DNA from 2 places in the Halomonas sp. FeN2 genome. Region 2 is predicted to be linked to the other one. Evidence: predicted binding sites of a transcription regulator. Region 2 holds the regulator's gene; the other holds the start of a gene.
What was found. Region 2 encodes FliA, which starts transcription of late flagellar genes. Its sites were predicted from a motif close to CTAAAGTTNNNNNNNNNNCNGCCGATA; they were not measured.
Positions count from the first base shown of each region.

Region 1 (7,563 bases), 2.2 Mb from region 2:
TTGTTGGCTTTTTTTGCCGCCACACTCATCTTGCAGTTTGCGGGCTCTTCAGGTGATTCAGGCGGCGGCTCTCAAGGCGTCGCAGGCTGGCTGATGCAGCAGCCTTTCGGGCGCTGGCTGGTAGGCGGGGTCGGCCTCATCATGATTGGGGTAGGCATTGCCCACGCGCTGAAAGGCTACAAGGCCAAATTCGACAAACACTTTGCTATGCCAACACAAACTCAACAATGGGCCTATCCTATCTGCCGTTTTGGCTTAGTGATTCGTGGCTTGGTATTTGTGATCGTGGGTAGCTTTTTTATCATCGCCGCTTATCAAATCAATCCCAATCAAGCAGGCGGTATGGGCGAAGTGTTTAGCACCCTGCGAAGCCAACCCTACGGCCAGTGGCTACTGGGTTTTGTCGCGCTGGGGCTCTTCGCGTTTGGTCTCTACAGCCTTTTAGCGGCTGTCTATCGCCGCATTAATCCCGAAGTGTAGAGACCTGCATGGCCATAGCATCCAAACGCACTAAGCAGTGGTTTGAGCGCATTAACCGCTCGAAGAATATGCTGTGGCTGCTGGGCACCCTCTCCTTTCTGGAGACTATTATTCTGCCCATTCCTCTTGAGCTGGTGTTGATCCCGCTGATGGCCGTTAATAGGCAGCGGCTGTGGTTACTGGCTTTGGTCACTACTGCGGGCTGCCTCGTCGCGTCGCTGGTGGGCTACAGCATTGGCTTAGTGCTTTATGAGTCGGTCGGTACGTGGTTTATTGAGTCTATGGGGATGCAGAGTAGTTACCAGGCATTTCAAACATTTTTCGCTCAGTACGGTTTTGCCGCCATTTTGGCCATTGGCATACTGCCAATCCCCTTCCAAGTGGCAATGATTACCGCCGGGCTTTCCGGCTACCCAATTATGCTGTTCGTATTGGCGGCGTTAACCGCCCGTGGCTTGCGCTACTTCGGCCTTGCCTGGCTGGTTCACCGCTTTGGCCACCGTGTTCTGGTACTGTGGAAACGCCATGCCTTGATAACCAGTTTGGTGGCAGGGGTTATGGTACTTGCGGTGGCCCTAGGGATGCAGGCACTCGCGGGGCTGATGGTGTAAGCCGCTGAATCGGTGGCAATCAGCTAAATACCGTAATCTCGCTCGACTTTAGCGATACGGGTTTTGAAGTGCTGGTACCACTGCTGATGGCCTAGCCGCTGAGCCTCTTGATGCTCAGCATGGGCTTTCCACGCTTTAATAGACGCCAAATCGGCCCAGTAAGAGACCGTTACACCTACTTCATTGCGGGCAGACTCCACTCCTAAAAACCCCGGCTGCTGCGCTGCAAGCTCAACCATTCTTGCCGCCATTGCGTCATAGCCGTTATCGACCTCGGTGCGTAGTGAAGTGAAAATAACGGCGTAGTAAGGCGGTTCAGGGGTGTCGGCAATGTATAGCATGGGTTCCGTCGCGGCTGAAAAAGGATTAATGAAGTTCTAACCATTAAGCCCGGTTTATTGCTCAGGCTCCGGTAGTAACGACTCGCCTTCCATTGTGACTAAAAAACTCTCCCATAACGTATGGGTACGCGCTTGAGTCAGCTGTTTTTTACACGAAAGCGACATTACGCCTCTTATGGTGCCATCACGCCACTGGGTGTACACCGCATCGCAATGAGCTTGACGGTAACCTTCCCATAACTCTTGGGCCTGCTGAATCGACTCCACCAAGGCGTCATCAGCCTCATTGCGGTTTAGCGCTGCGACGAGATAGCGGTGCATTTCCGCCTCAGCGGTTTCTAGCTCCAACTGCGCACACTGGTTGATCTCCATCGTCGACATAGCGTTTTCGCAGTCTTGAGCAGTATCAGAAGCTAATGCTGGCAGCGTAGCGAAGGCTAAAATCAAACCGACAATATAGTTCATGCCGTTTTCCAGTTAAGGGTTTTCCTACACTATAAAACATAAGGCCTCATAAATACCTACCCGACAGGTACACTTTTACCATGTACGGCTTTGCAGTATGTCTACTCGTGAATGCCCACACTTTACGCGAACTGGAGTACCGTCTCAGCCATCACTTTTATGGGCATCCGGCCCAGAGGCCATGTGCTTCGCCTTCATATCCTTGAAGGCTTCCATGATGTCCATGGGCAGTGGGAAGACGATCGTCGAGGCGTTCTTGTTGCTCATGTCGCTCATGGTCTGCAGATAGCGCAGTTGCAGCGCGGCGGAGTTTTCCTGCATCACGTTAGCCGCTTCGACCAGCTTCTTGGAAGCCTGTAGTTCACCCTCGGCATGGATGACCTTGGCGCGACGTTCGCGCTCCGCCTCAGCCTGGCGGGCAATGGCGCGGATCATGCTCTCGTCAAGATCCACGTGCTTGATCTCGACATTCGCCACCTTGATGCCCCAGGAGTCCGTCTGGGCGTCGAGGATTTCCTGGATATCATCGTTGAGCTTGTCGCGCTCGGAGAGCATTTCATCCAGGTCATGCTTACCCAGCACCGAACGCAGCGTGGTCTGTGCCAGCTGACTGGTGGCCTGGGTAAAATTCTCCACCTGAATAATCGCCTTTTCCGGATCCACCACCCGGAAGTAAAGCACAGCGTTGACCTTCACCGTGACGTTATCCTGGGAGATCACATCCTGCTCGGGCACGTCCATGGTGATGACGCGCAGGTCGACCACCTGCATCTTTTGAATTGCGGGAATCACGATGGCCAGGCCCGGCCCTTTCACCTTCTGATAGCGGCCCAGAAAGAACACTACGCCGCGCTTGTATTCCGGCAGGATGCGGATGGAGGCGGCGATTAGTAGCACCACCAATACGACTGGGACAAGATACGAAATAATCATGGGGCACCTCGTTTAGCGGATGATCAATTACCTGACGACGGCCACCAGGGCCAGGGTCGCTAGGGATGTGAGACGTAGACCGTCAAGCCTTCAAGACGCACTACCCTTAGCTCGTCACCCTGCTTGACGGGAGCATCGCTCACCGCATTCCAACGTTCGCTGTGCAGCCAAACGTGGCCGTTGGTTTCAAAATCTTCCAGGGCAACGGCGCTGGCACCTATCATCTGCTCGATACCGGTATGCGCCGGGCGACGGCGCAGCGTGGCAAAGCGCGTCAACGTCCACAGCATCAGGCCGCCGGAGACCAGCGCCACGCCGCCAATCAGCGGTAGTGAAATCGCCATGTACTCGGCATCCATGAGCATGATCGACCCGAGTACAAAAGCAATGATCCCGCCGAGCCCCAATACGCCGAAGCTGGGCATCAGTGCCTCGCCCACCATCAATGCCAGCCCGACCACAATCAGCGCCAGACCAGCGTAGTTGATCGGCAGCACCTGAAACGCAAAAAGGGCTAGCAACAGGAAAATCACGCCAATGGTGCCGGGGAACAAGCTGCCGGGACTGGCAAGCTCGAAAACCAGCCCGTAGAAGCCGATGATCATCAAAAAGAAGGCAATGTTGGGGTTGGTGATCAGCGATAACACCTGGGTGCGCCAATCCGGATCGAAGCGCTCAATGGTGAGGTCGGCGGTCTCGAGGGTAGCATCACCGCTTTCCATGACCACACTCATGCCATCGATCTGCTCAAGTAGACCGGTAAGATCGCGCGCCACCACTTCGATGACGTTCTGCTCCAGCGCCTCGCTGGCAGTGAGGTTGACGGCATCACGCACCGCGTCTTCGGCCCAATCGGCATTGCGATCATGGCGTTCCGCCAGGCTGCGGATAAAACTCACCGCGTCCTCCATCACCTTGCGTTCCATAGCGCTGCCCTCGCCTTCCGACTCGTCAGCCGCGCTGTCATCGTCGCCTTCATCGCTGCCAGACAGCCCGCCGCCCATCTGAATGGGCGTGGCCGAACCGAGATGCGTCGAGGGGGCCATGGCGGCCACGTGGCTGCCGTAGAGCAGATAGGTGCCAGCGCTTGCGGCGCGCGCACCGCTGGAGGATACGTACATCACTACGGGGATATCAGCGTTGAGCATCTCGCGAATCATGTCGCGGGTGGTGTCGACCAGCCCGCCGGGGGTATCGAGCTCAACGATTACCACTTCGCTGCCCTGCTCGCAGGCTTTGTCCAAGCCGCGCTCGAAGTAATCCTTGGTCGCCGGGCCGATCGCGCCTTCGATATTGAGCACCAGCGCACTGGAAGACGAGGACTGTGCCATGGCCTGCCAGGTCAACGACATGGTAGCCATTAGCAAACCGGCAATTATCAACCAGAGCCAGTGCGGTTTGAGAGAAAGGGTTTGCATACCCGCTCCTCGCATTCAACGCCTGAACATTCCCCTCTGAATCTGAAGCTTATCCATAGCAACATACACAAGGCTATCTACTCAACGTAGCAGCCACTTTGAGCTTCGTCATGAACAACGTGAAGGCAGGACTCGCGGGTAAAAAGAGCCTGAACTAAGGCAGCGATTTTGAAGGCCAGAGGTGGTCGAAATATTTTGAGGAATCGGTTAGTTCAAGTAATAACCACTCACTTTCCACGTCCCCTCTTCCAAGTGAGGGGTGATGGTTTCCGTAATCTGCGGTCTGTTTTCAAAACTTGTTTGGAACGTCAAAACCGCGTAGTCATCTCTTGGAGCCCCTGGCATAGAGGTTTCGCGGACGACGCTGATTCGCCGACGGGACTGAACCGCACCAAAGTCACGGCGCGCTGCACCAATCGTCCGTTCTAACATGTGCGGTGAAAGAGGCTTTTTTAGTAATGAAGACGAAGTTTCCCATGCCTGCTCATACTGACCGCTATCGATGGCTTCTAGCCACGCCAACGCCGCCGCCTCTGCCGCACTCGTGTTTGCCTGCACTTGGTTAGACAGAATGAGAATCAAGGTGATGATAAAGATCAGCATTTTCGGCATAGCGGGCACTCGTGGCATTTAGGATCAAGCAGAGACATATAGATGGTCTTGGTTATATATATCGGTAATCGTCAGAGTTTCTTTAGTGCCGCAAAATGTATTTGTGTAATCGTAAAGCTCCAAGCTGTAAACGCTTCTCAAACCCTACCCGCTCGTTTACTATGCGCCACCCACCCTATTTCAGTTGCCACTATTAGGTCACTATGTCCGTTAACGCCCTCTATACCGACCTTTCTGGCTACTACGATTTGATGTGCGTGGATATCGACTATCAAGCGCAAAGTCACGCCATTCACAGGCTGCATCAGATTTTCGGTAACGGCGGTACGACACACCTAGATTTAGCCTGTGGCACCGGCCCACACGTGCGCCATTTCATTGATTTTGGATACGCCAGCAGCGGACTGGATATCAACCAACCCATGCTGGATATCGCCGCCACACGTTGCCCAGAAGCGCTCTTCACGTTGCAAGACATGAGCGACTTCAAAGCCAACGAACCTCAAGACTTAATTACCTGCTTTTTATACTCAATCCACTACAGCGATGGCATTGAAAAGCTAAAAGCATGTATCTCCAGTGTTCATTGCGCACTCAAGTCTGGTGGTATTTTCTGTTTTAACGCCGTCGATAAAGACAAAATCGATAACGCTTTATCTGTTAAACACAACGCCCAAAAAGAAAGCGATTTATTCACGTTCCGCTCAGGATGGCACTACAGTGGCCAAGGTGAAAAGCAGTCGCTTAGGCTCAGCATTGAAAAAGCCAACGCTGAAGGTACACAGCTATGGAACGACGAACACCCCATGGTGGCCGTCAGCTTTGCAGAGTTAAGCGCACTATTAGCGCCTCACTTTGAAGTTCATGTGTTTGAGCACAACTATGAAAAAATCATTCCCTGGGATAACGCCTCAGGAAACGCGATTTTTGTCTGTGTGAAGAAATAAACCCTACTTGCTCCTGAAAATCAGCCTCTGCCGTACTGCCAATTAGAAAACATTGCCACACATGGCCGAAATTGTCCTCTTTGTGACCGGCCAACGCATCGTTGCCTGAATGCGTAACAGCTAATCTGTCACTTCACTTCAACACGATGAGATTAGCCATGGCCCAGCCTAAAACCGCATTGTTATTAATTGATGTTCAAGCCTCCTTCCCCGCCCGTGATTACTGGGTAGAATCACTGGCTCAGACGTGGCGCCCCAAGCAGCGTGCCGTGCTAAACGCAGCCCAGGCCAACGATTTACCGGTTGTACGCATTCTGCATGAAGAACCTGGCAGCCAAGGGGCTTTCGATCCTGATGGTGGCCTCATTCGTCCGCTTGATGACTTTAGCGATGAAGTGACGGTGACCTTTCATAAGCGGGTTCATAATGCTTTCAGCGATACCTCGCTTGAAAACTGGTTACGGGAGCGAGGCATTGAACGGTTGGCGATTAGCGGTATTCGTACCGAGCAATGCTGCGAAACCACCGCACGGGTGGCGTCGGATTTAGGGTTTAGCGTCGACTTTATCAGCGATGCTACCCTAACGTTCCCCATGACGCGCCATGGCATCACCTGGTCAGCCGAGGATATTAAGGCGCGCACCGAACTGGTACTTGAAGACCGCTTTGCGCGTATTATCAGTACACAAGACATGATCAACGAATGGCAAAACCCACGTGAGTGAAGAGCAACAGCATAGCCAACCGCCATCCCCAAGAGCCACAACCCTGCGGGTGGCGGTATTGATGATGCCCGGCCAAGTGCCCCTTGATTTGATTGGCCCGCTACAGGTCTTGCAGTGTGCTGACAGGCTTTCGATAGACGTTCAGGTGCGCTATATCGGCCCCAAAGCCGCCATGCAGTGGCTAGGGCCGCTTACCCTCAGCGGCATCGACCCCTTGCCTGAACAGCTTCCTACTCAAGATTTACTGCTGATTCCGGGGCAGTACCGCAATAGCCTTGAGCCATTAGCGCAGCAAGAGTGTGTCGCTTGGCTCAAGGCGAATGCCCACTATGCAGATACGCTGATGACCGTTTGCTCGGGCACGCTATTACTGGCGGATTCAGGCCTGTTAGCGGGGCGACGCTGTACCACCCACCACACGCTAATCGAGAAGTTGCAGTCCAAAGCCCCACAAGCAAAGGTACAACGTGATTGTATCTTTACTGAGGATGAGCGCTATTTAACCAGCGCGGGGATTTCAACCGGCATTGATACCATGCTGTACTGGCTTACCCGTGCTTGTGGCCACTCGCTGGCTCTGGCGGTAGCGCGAGAGATGGTGCTGTATCTTCGCCGCAGCGGTCAGGAGCCTCAACTGGGGGCCTGGCTTGAGGGCCGCAATCATGTGGATGAAAGGCTGCATCGCGTTCAAGATGCAATATGCGCCGCCCCTTCGCAAACCTGGCGTGTCGAAACATTGGCGGCTCAGGCAGCCATGAGCGAACGTCATTTCCGGCGCCAATTCAAAAGCCTTACCGGCATGCTGGTGGGCGACTACATTATGGGGTTACGCCTGCAGCGAGCCAAAGCGTTAATGACCGAAACGACATGGACGCTAGCACGCATAGCCGAAGCGTCCGGATTCGGTGATGAACGGCAGCTAAGGCGCAGTTGGGCTCGCCAGGAAAATACGCCGCCTAGCGTGTGGCGGCGGGCCTGCTCCCAAAAACTGCTTGATTGAGGCAATAAGAGCTACTTTTGGTAAAACCTAT
Region 1 is NZ_CP074200.1:435,808-443,370, forward strand. It holds gene KF947_RS02055 (DUF1206 domain-containing protein) at 1-480, shown strand, start outside; gene KF947_RS02060 (YqaA family protein) at 489-1,091, shown strand; gene KF947_RS02065 (antibiotic biosynthesis monooxygenase family protein) at 1,115-1,432, opposite strand; gene KF947_RS02070 (lysozyme inhibitor LprI family protein) at 1,487-1,897, opposite strand; gene KF947_RS02075 (slipin family protein) at 2,042-2,830, opposite strand; gene KF947_RS02080 (NfeD family protein) at 2,890-4,248, opposite strand; gene KF947_RS02085 (DUF4019 domain-containing protein) at 4,456-4,860, opposite strand; gene KF947_RS02090 (class I SAM-dependent DNA methyltransferase) at 5,064-5,807, shown strand; gene KF947_RS02095 (isochorismatase family protein) at 5,966-6,532, shown strand; gene KF947_RS02100 (GlxA family transcriptional regulator) at 6,525-7,532, shown strand.
Region 1: a site for FliA is predicted at 4,920-4,946, ahead of KF947_RS02085 (DUF4019 domain-containing protein). Genes of this name have one in related genera too.

Region 2 (7,563 bases):
AATCGCTGTCAAAATGGCATACGGTGACCCGATCATGACCGGTAAGCTGTTGAATAGCGTTAACCAAGCAGTCGAGTAGCTCTTCCTGATGGGTCGCTTCAGCTAAATGCATCAAGCGCTCATTTACCGTACCCAGCAGGCGGCGTCTAACCAGGGGGTTAAGTGGCTCGATCTCGACGATGACCTGCTCACCCGCTCGGTAAGCGTGGAGTTGAAAACGCGCATTGTTGTGCTTGGAACGAATAAACACTAGCGGGCCGGGGAGCCGCTGCCGCCCCTGCAGTTCACGACGCATACGTTGGCTTAGCCGTTTTCCCAGCGCGCAGGCAAGAGTAAGCGACCCATTTTCAGGGCGCTCAATACCGGTCAAGCGAGTTAAGTTGGTGCTACTGGCTTGAATGCGCCGACAATCGGCATCTAAAACCAGCAGAGCGCCAAACGACTGCAACCGCGGGTGGTACATGGACACAAACGTGGCCTCGCAATCTATTCACCCTCGACCTGCTGCCTTAGCAACAGCTCTACGCGACGGTTGGCAGCTCGGCCCTCCGCAGTTGCGTTCGGTTCCATGGGTTGGGTGTCGGCATAACCGACGGCCCGCATACGAGAGATATTGAACCCTTGGCGCTCTAAATGCCTCACCACAGCGATAGCCCGCGCTGATGAAAGCTCCCAATTAGAGGGGAAGCGGGCCGTTGCGATAGGTACGCTGTCGGTGTGGCCTTCTACCGAAATCTGACCGTCAAAACGGGTCAGCACATCGATAAGGCTTTCTACCACATCTTGCCCACGAGCAGTCAGTACAGCTTGGCCGCTGGGAAATAAAAGGCTGGTATCAATGCGTAGTGTGACCCCTTCACTCCCTTGCGAAACGCTGACACCAGGGATGTCGAGCCCGTCAAACTGCGGCTGAATGCCTGAATGGCGAGGCTGAATGCCGGTGGCAAGCGACGCCAGCGGCAGTGATGATACAGCGCTGGCTGAACGCATGAAAGCAGTATCAGCCGCCTCACCGCCGCCCGGCGGTGTCAGTGAAAGCAACAGCACAAAAAGCGTGATGAGCAGCGTCAGCACATCCAAATAGCTGGTAAGCCAACCATCATCTCCATCGCCTGGCGACGGCGTCATTTCCAGTGCGTGGCGTGTATCACGGTCAAGCATCTGGCCTACCCCTTCGTCGCCGAACTAACCGACGAATCAGGCCTGGGTTTGACGCTGTTATCACGAATCTCATCGTGGTAATTAGCCACAAAGGAGTTGAGGGTCTCTTCAATAAACGACGGCAGACGGCGCTTGGTAATCAGGGAAATACCTTCCAGCACCATGTTCATGGTAATCAGTCGATCTTCGGTGCGGCGCTCTAGCTTCACCGCAATAGGCTTAAACACCAAGTTGGCGAGTAAAATACCGTAGAAGGTAGTGAGCAGAGCCACTGCCATGCGCGGGCCAATGACCTGCAGGTCGCCAGCGTCCATGACTTCCAGCATGTTGACCAGCCCCACCAGGGTGCCGATCATGCCAAACGCGGGGGCATAGGTGGCCATAGTGCGAAATATTTGTGCTTCAGCATGCTCCCGCGCTTTAAGGCGAGCAATGCGCCAGCGCAGCATGTCAAAAATCTCATCCTCTTTGGTATTGGCAATCACCAGTTGGATCCCGGTACGTAAAAACGGGTTGCGGGTATGCTCCAACTCGCGCTCGACCGCACGCACATCGCCTTTAAACCACAGTCGCGACATATCGACCAATTCGCGGATATCGTCACGCATGTAGGTGTTTTCACGCCGGAACACCAAGCCCACCAGCCGTACGACGCGGAGTACCTCTTTCAGCGGATAGCTAATAAAGGTCGCCGCTAGTGTACCCGTCACCACGATGGCCAACCCCGGAAAATTGATAAAGCTCTCTGGGGACTCTGCAGTGAAAAACAGCACGCTCACCAACAGCAGGATGCTGGCAAATATGCCTATCAGCGTCGAAGGATTCATCCACGGCTCCTTGCCGGTCACAAGTGAGTAAAAAACGTTGGCGTTATGCCGAGTCGTGTAAACGCGCGCGTAAACGACTCACGGCTTGGCTGTGCAGTTGAGAAACGCGTGATTCCGTTACGCCCAACACAGCTCCGACTTCCTTGAGGTTGAGCTCTTCTTGGTAATAAAGCGCCATTAGCAGCTTTTCACGCTCTGGAAGCGCTTCAATAGCGTCAATCAACGTTTGCCGCTGCTGACCATCAAGCAACTGCTCGAACGGTGAATTGCCCAGCTCATTATTTATCGGCTCGCCGCCTTCGGCCACCAGCTCTTCAAACGGCAACAGTTGGCCGCTGTTAGTGTCATTGAGCAACTGCTGATACTCGCTCAACGGCATCTCGAGGTGTTGAGCAATTTCGTTCTCTTCCGGGGCTCGCCCCAGCAGTTGCTCTAATTGGCGAACGGCGCCCTCAACCGCACGCGCCGAACGGCGAACGCTGCGGGGCAGCCAGTCGCGGGTGCGTAACTCATCCATCATTGCGCCGCGAATACGTTGACTGGCGAAGGTCGCGAACGTTGCCCCCTGGGTGGCATCAAAACGGCCCAGCGCTTCCAGCAGCCCCACCATTCCAGCCTGAATAAGGTCGTCGAGCTCAATACTTGCTGGCAACCGAACCTGTAGCGTCAAGGCCTGACGTCGCACCAGTGGCATGTATTGCGTCAACAGCTCATTTTGTTTGATTCTGCCCTGTGCTGTGTACATATTCTCGCCTCGCGGCTATCCAGCCTTCACTGATAGTTCACAATCAATTGTAACCCTTGCACACGAACAGGCCGTTGGCCTGGGCGTAAGGCGAAGCGAAAATGCAATGGCGCATCGGCGGCTCGCCCCACTAATGCGGTGGTAGAACCACGCATACCGGTTAATGCAACGCACTGCTCAGGATGACATAGCCAAGCGTTTAATAGCGCGCCGGGGGAGTGTTGAAACTGCCAATGAATGCGCCCAAGCTGAGCCGACTGCACGTTGTTAGCGGCAGTTGGCGGGGTAGCCGCTTGGCTAGCGCTTGCCCGATCACCCATCGCCACCATTAGCCCAGGTATCTGGCTGCTCCAACTACCCGGCGCCGCCTGAGCACTCCCCGTTAACCCTGTTAGTAGCCAACCTGCCACTAGTACTAAGATCAGTGGCAGTTTCCCTCTTAATAGCCAGCTTAGCATGCTTAGTCTCCTCGGCAGAGTGGGCTCATCGTGCAAGTACCAGTAACTCCATATTTAAGTAGTAATCAGCGGCCTCGCGCAAGTTATCGAGCAACCCCTGGCGCGGCAAGTGGGGCTCGTGGAGCGCCAGCAAACGACGCGGCCCGCCACGCTCATGTAGCAGGCGCAAGGTACGGAACATGGCTGCGAAAGTATCGGCATCGCTACTGATCCATAGCGCCCAACGATTATATTGATCGCGTAGCTGAGCAAGGTCGGACGTTTCCGCCATGACGATACGAATATCCCAATCATCAGGATCCCCGGCCCAACTTCTACCTAGCGTTGACCACTGCCCCAGTCGCGCTTTGACCTTGCTTACCTGGGCCGCACCACTACCGGGTAGCCCGACCACAATAAGCGGAATTTTGGGCTTGGGCGGAGCCACCGTCGTTGGCTCTTCCGCCGCCGCTACCGTTGGCGATAATAAGGGTGAGGTGTGTTCGGACACAGGCTCTGCCGCCGCGACATCAACAGCACCCTCAGTCTGCTGCTGTTGGCGCTGTAGATTTGCCCACTTGCGCAGTCCCGCGGCTTGATCTTGTTCGCTCACGCCACGCCCTCTCGACTAACACTGCCCATTTGGCGAATCGCATCCCGCGCCATAAAGGCATAGACCAGCGCATCGAGCATACCGGTGTCACGGCGACGGCGGCTGGTACCTAATAGGTTGAGCAGATCACCACGCAGCGTCTGCGCCTCTTCATCATCAGCGACATCGAGATGTCCGGCGACTGACGCCACACCGCTGGCCATTAACAGGCGAACTTCAGCATTTAGGTCGCCACTATCAGCCTCTTTTAACTGCTGCCAAGCGCGCCGCGTCAAGGCGGCCAGGCTTTCGCTTTGCAGTTGGGTTAACAGGAGGGAGAGCACTTCTGCCCCTAAGCGAGCCGGGGTAAGCCAGTAGCGGCGCACCACCACTTTGGCGCTTTCCGGATCGCGCACCTCCCCGTACCAGGCGAGCAGGGCACAGCCGCTGGCATCCTCAACTTCGGCGTAGGCAGTCCAAAGCTGCACCGATTGACCACGAAAACGCACACCCACATGGTGGGTTAGCACACTGTCATTAAACAGCTGGCGAACCGTCTGGCGCTCGTGGTGAAAGAGTACTCGATGATTGGGGGCTACTTGGCTGACCCAGGTCAAGTGCTCGGCTTCCAGCCACGCGAGTGCATCCGATTCGGGAAAGCGCGGTAGTAGGTGTACCGCGACGCCGTTTGATGAAGTCAAGGCAGCTAAGCGCGGCTGCCACCCCGCGGGGTGGCGATGCTGTAGCCAGGGAAGCGCCAGCCATGCGCCATCAGTGTCCAGACCAATGTCCGGCATTGCCCAATCGCAGCCGCGTTCGTTACGCCGCGCGAACCACGCCATACCTAAAGTAGTTTCCGCCGCGGGATAGCCGGCGAGCAGTGCATCCAAACGCTCTTCCTGCACACGGCTTGGTAGAGCGGCTAAGTTCCAGAGCTCTTCTAAATCCGCAAATCCTGTCACGCGCTGGCGCAGGCGTGCCAATAGCGACGACAAACGACGCCCTTGGCCCAATACATCCCGGGACCAGCGCGGCATCCCTGTCGGAGTGTCTACGCTTTGCAACCGTTCACGCTGAGGGGTCGCCGTGCTCAGCGCTTGATCCACTAACGCGGCAGGAGCGGCAATCGCCATATCTTCGGGCACCTGCTGCCCATTTGAACCAAACAGCACGCGCATGCCGTGACGCATAATAATGTCTAACACCGGCGCCAGACGGCCCGCCTCATCCTGCTTGGTAATAATGCAGTCATCTAACTCTGCGCCCGCCGCGCGCGCGGCCTGACGGTAGCGCAACACGACTTCCTCGAGGGTTTCCGGTTGACTGGCGGCATTGAGCAGCAGTACCAAACGTACCTGCGAGCGTCCACCCTGAAGGTGAGCAATCTGTTCGATCACCCGCTGGTCACGCTGACTCATACCCACGGTGTCGATAATCACCCACTGCTTGCCCTGCAGGCGGCCCAGCAAGTCGTCGATGGGTTGCTCGGCGTCAAGCGCGTACATCGGGGTATCCAGCAGGCGCGCATAGATGCGCAGCTGCTCGTGGGCACCAATCCGGAAGCTATCGGTGGTGACCAGCGCCACCGGGCGCGTACCGTGACGCATCACAAAACGAGCGGCTAGCTTGGCGGTAGTGGTGGTTTTACCCACCCCCGTGGGCCCCACCAGGGCGACAATACCAGTTTGATCAAAAAAACTTGCTTCATCGTTCAGCACGCAGAGGCGATCCATTAACTGCTGACGCAGCCATTGCAGCGGCGCTTCGCTATCGCCGTCTAACTTGGTTAGCGGCGCTGGCATTCCCGCAAGCAGCTCATCGGCGAGCTCACCGCTAAAGCCGACGTTCCATAGCAGTTGGCGAAGTCGCGCCGCCGTTCCAGTGAGCGTTGCTGGCGCTGTTGAAGCAGCATGGTTTGACTGGCTGTTTGCCAGCAGTGCTCGCATATCCTGCATTTCGCGCAGTAAGCGCTCGCTCATCGCCTGCATAGGGTCTTGCGGTGGAGGCGATGGTGGCGTTTCGGGGGCGGCGGGTTCAGGTGAAGGTTCAAAGTGGTCAATGGCTTCGTCCGCCATGGCCAAAATTTCAACGCCCCCTTCGGTACGCCGATTAGCCACAATCAAGGCGTCTTCACCGAGCGTTTCGCGCACTTGGCGCATCACATCACGACTGTTGGCTCCCACGAAACGTCTAACGCTCATGATTTACCCTTGCCTATTCTGGAAATGGTCGACGCTAGCCTATCACGGCGTGTCATCATTAACGTCCGCCGACTATTGTGGTCACTCTTAATGTGCGGTCATCGGGAATTTCAGCCTGGGACAGCACTGACATATGGCGTAGACGTCGGCGTAAGAATCGGGACAGTACCGCTCGCAGCGAGTGCTGCACAACCAGCACCGGCGGCTCGCCTGAGCTTTCGTGACGTTCCAGCGCCTGCTGGGCCTGAGTCATCAGCGTTTCTGCCAACCCTGGCTCCATGGCGCCGTTGCCATTCATGGCCTGAACCAGCACTTGTTCCAACTGGGCATCCAGTCCCATGACATTAAGCGTCTCTTGCCCCGCAAACCACTGCTGGACGATGGCGCGCCCCAGCGAAACACGCACCAGCGCCGTCAGCTCGTTAGGATCTTTTTGCTGGGTGGCGTACTCCGCCAGGGTATCGAGAATAGTGCGCATGTCGCGGATAGAGACATCTTCATCAAGCAGGTTTTGCAAGATACGCTGCAAAACCGTCAATGAAATCGCTTTCGGGATCACCTCTTCTACCAACGCTTTCTGCTCATCGCCCATTTTATCCAGCAGTTTCTGGACTTCCTGTCGACCCAGCATCTCGGGCGAATGACGGTGCAACAGGTGGTTCAAGTGGGTCGCTATGACGGTACTGGCATCCACGACGGTGTAGCCATACACCTGAGCATGCTCACGCTGGTTGCTATCAATCCAGACAGCGGGCAAACCAAAGGCGGGATCTTGGGTTTGGGTGCCCTGCAGCTCGCCCGATACCTGCCCCGGATTGATCGCCAGCCATTTACCCGGCTGTGCCTCAGCGCGGCCAATCTCGGCACCTTTCATGGAGAGTACATAGGCGTTGGGCGGCAGCTCCAAATTATCGCGGATATGCACCACCGGCGGCAGGAAACCCACTTCCTGGGCAAACTTTTTACGCACGCTTTTAATCCGCCCAAGCAGCTCGCCTTTTTGACGCGAGTCGACCAGCGGTATTAAGCGATGCCCCACTTCCAGACCGAGGGTATCGACCAATTGCACATCTTCCCAGCTCGCTTCAGGGGTCTCTTGTAACGGTACAGGCGCAGTCGCAATTTCCTCCTTGACCAACAACTGCTCTTTTTGGCGCATAATAAACCACGCCAAACCCGCTAGCAGCGCGGTAAAGAGTAGAAATACTAAATTGGGCATGCCGGGCACCATGCCCAATAGCCCCATCACTATGGCGGCCAATATCAGTACCTGGGGATTTACGAACAGTTGGCTGAGCATTTGCTGGCCAATGTCCTCGTCTGTATCGGTACTCACCCGAGAAACCGTGACACCCGCTGCGGTCGAGATCACCAGAGCCGGAATTTGCGCCACCAGACCGTCGCCGATCGCTAGCAGCATATAGGTCTGGCCAGCAGCGCCAAAGCTCATATCGTGCTGCAACATACCAATCAACAGCCCACCGATAATATTGACCACCATAATTACCAAACCGGCAATGGCATCACCACGGACAAACTTACTTGCGCCGTCCATGGAACCAAAGAAATCAGCTTCTTGAGCGACTTCCGCGCGTCGCTT
Region 2 is NZ_CP074200.1:2,661,267-2,668,829, reverse strand. It holds gene KF947_RS12270 (diguanylate cyclase) at 1-463, opposite strand, end outside; gene KF947_RS12265 (flagellar motor protein MotB) at 487-1,161, opposite strand; gene KF947_RS12260 (motility protein A) at 1,167-1,988, opposite strand; gene KF947_RS12255 (RNA polymerase sigma factor FliA) at 2,032-2,733, opposite strand; gene KF947_RS12250 (flagellar protein FlhE) at 2,760-3,191, opposite strand; gene KF947_RS12245 (hypothetical protein) at 3,217-3,783, opposite strand; gene flhF (flagellar biosynthesis protein FlhF) at 3,780-5,963, opposite strand; gene flhA (flagellar biosynthesis protein FlhA) at 6,022-7,563, opposite strand, start outside.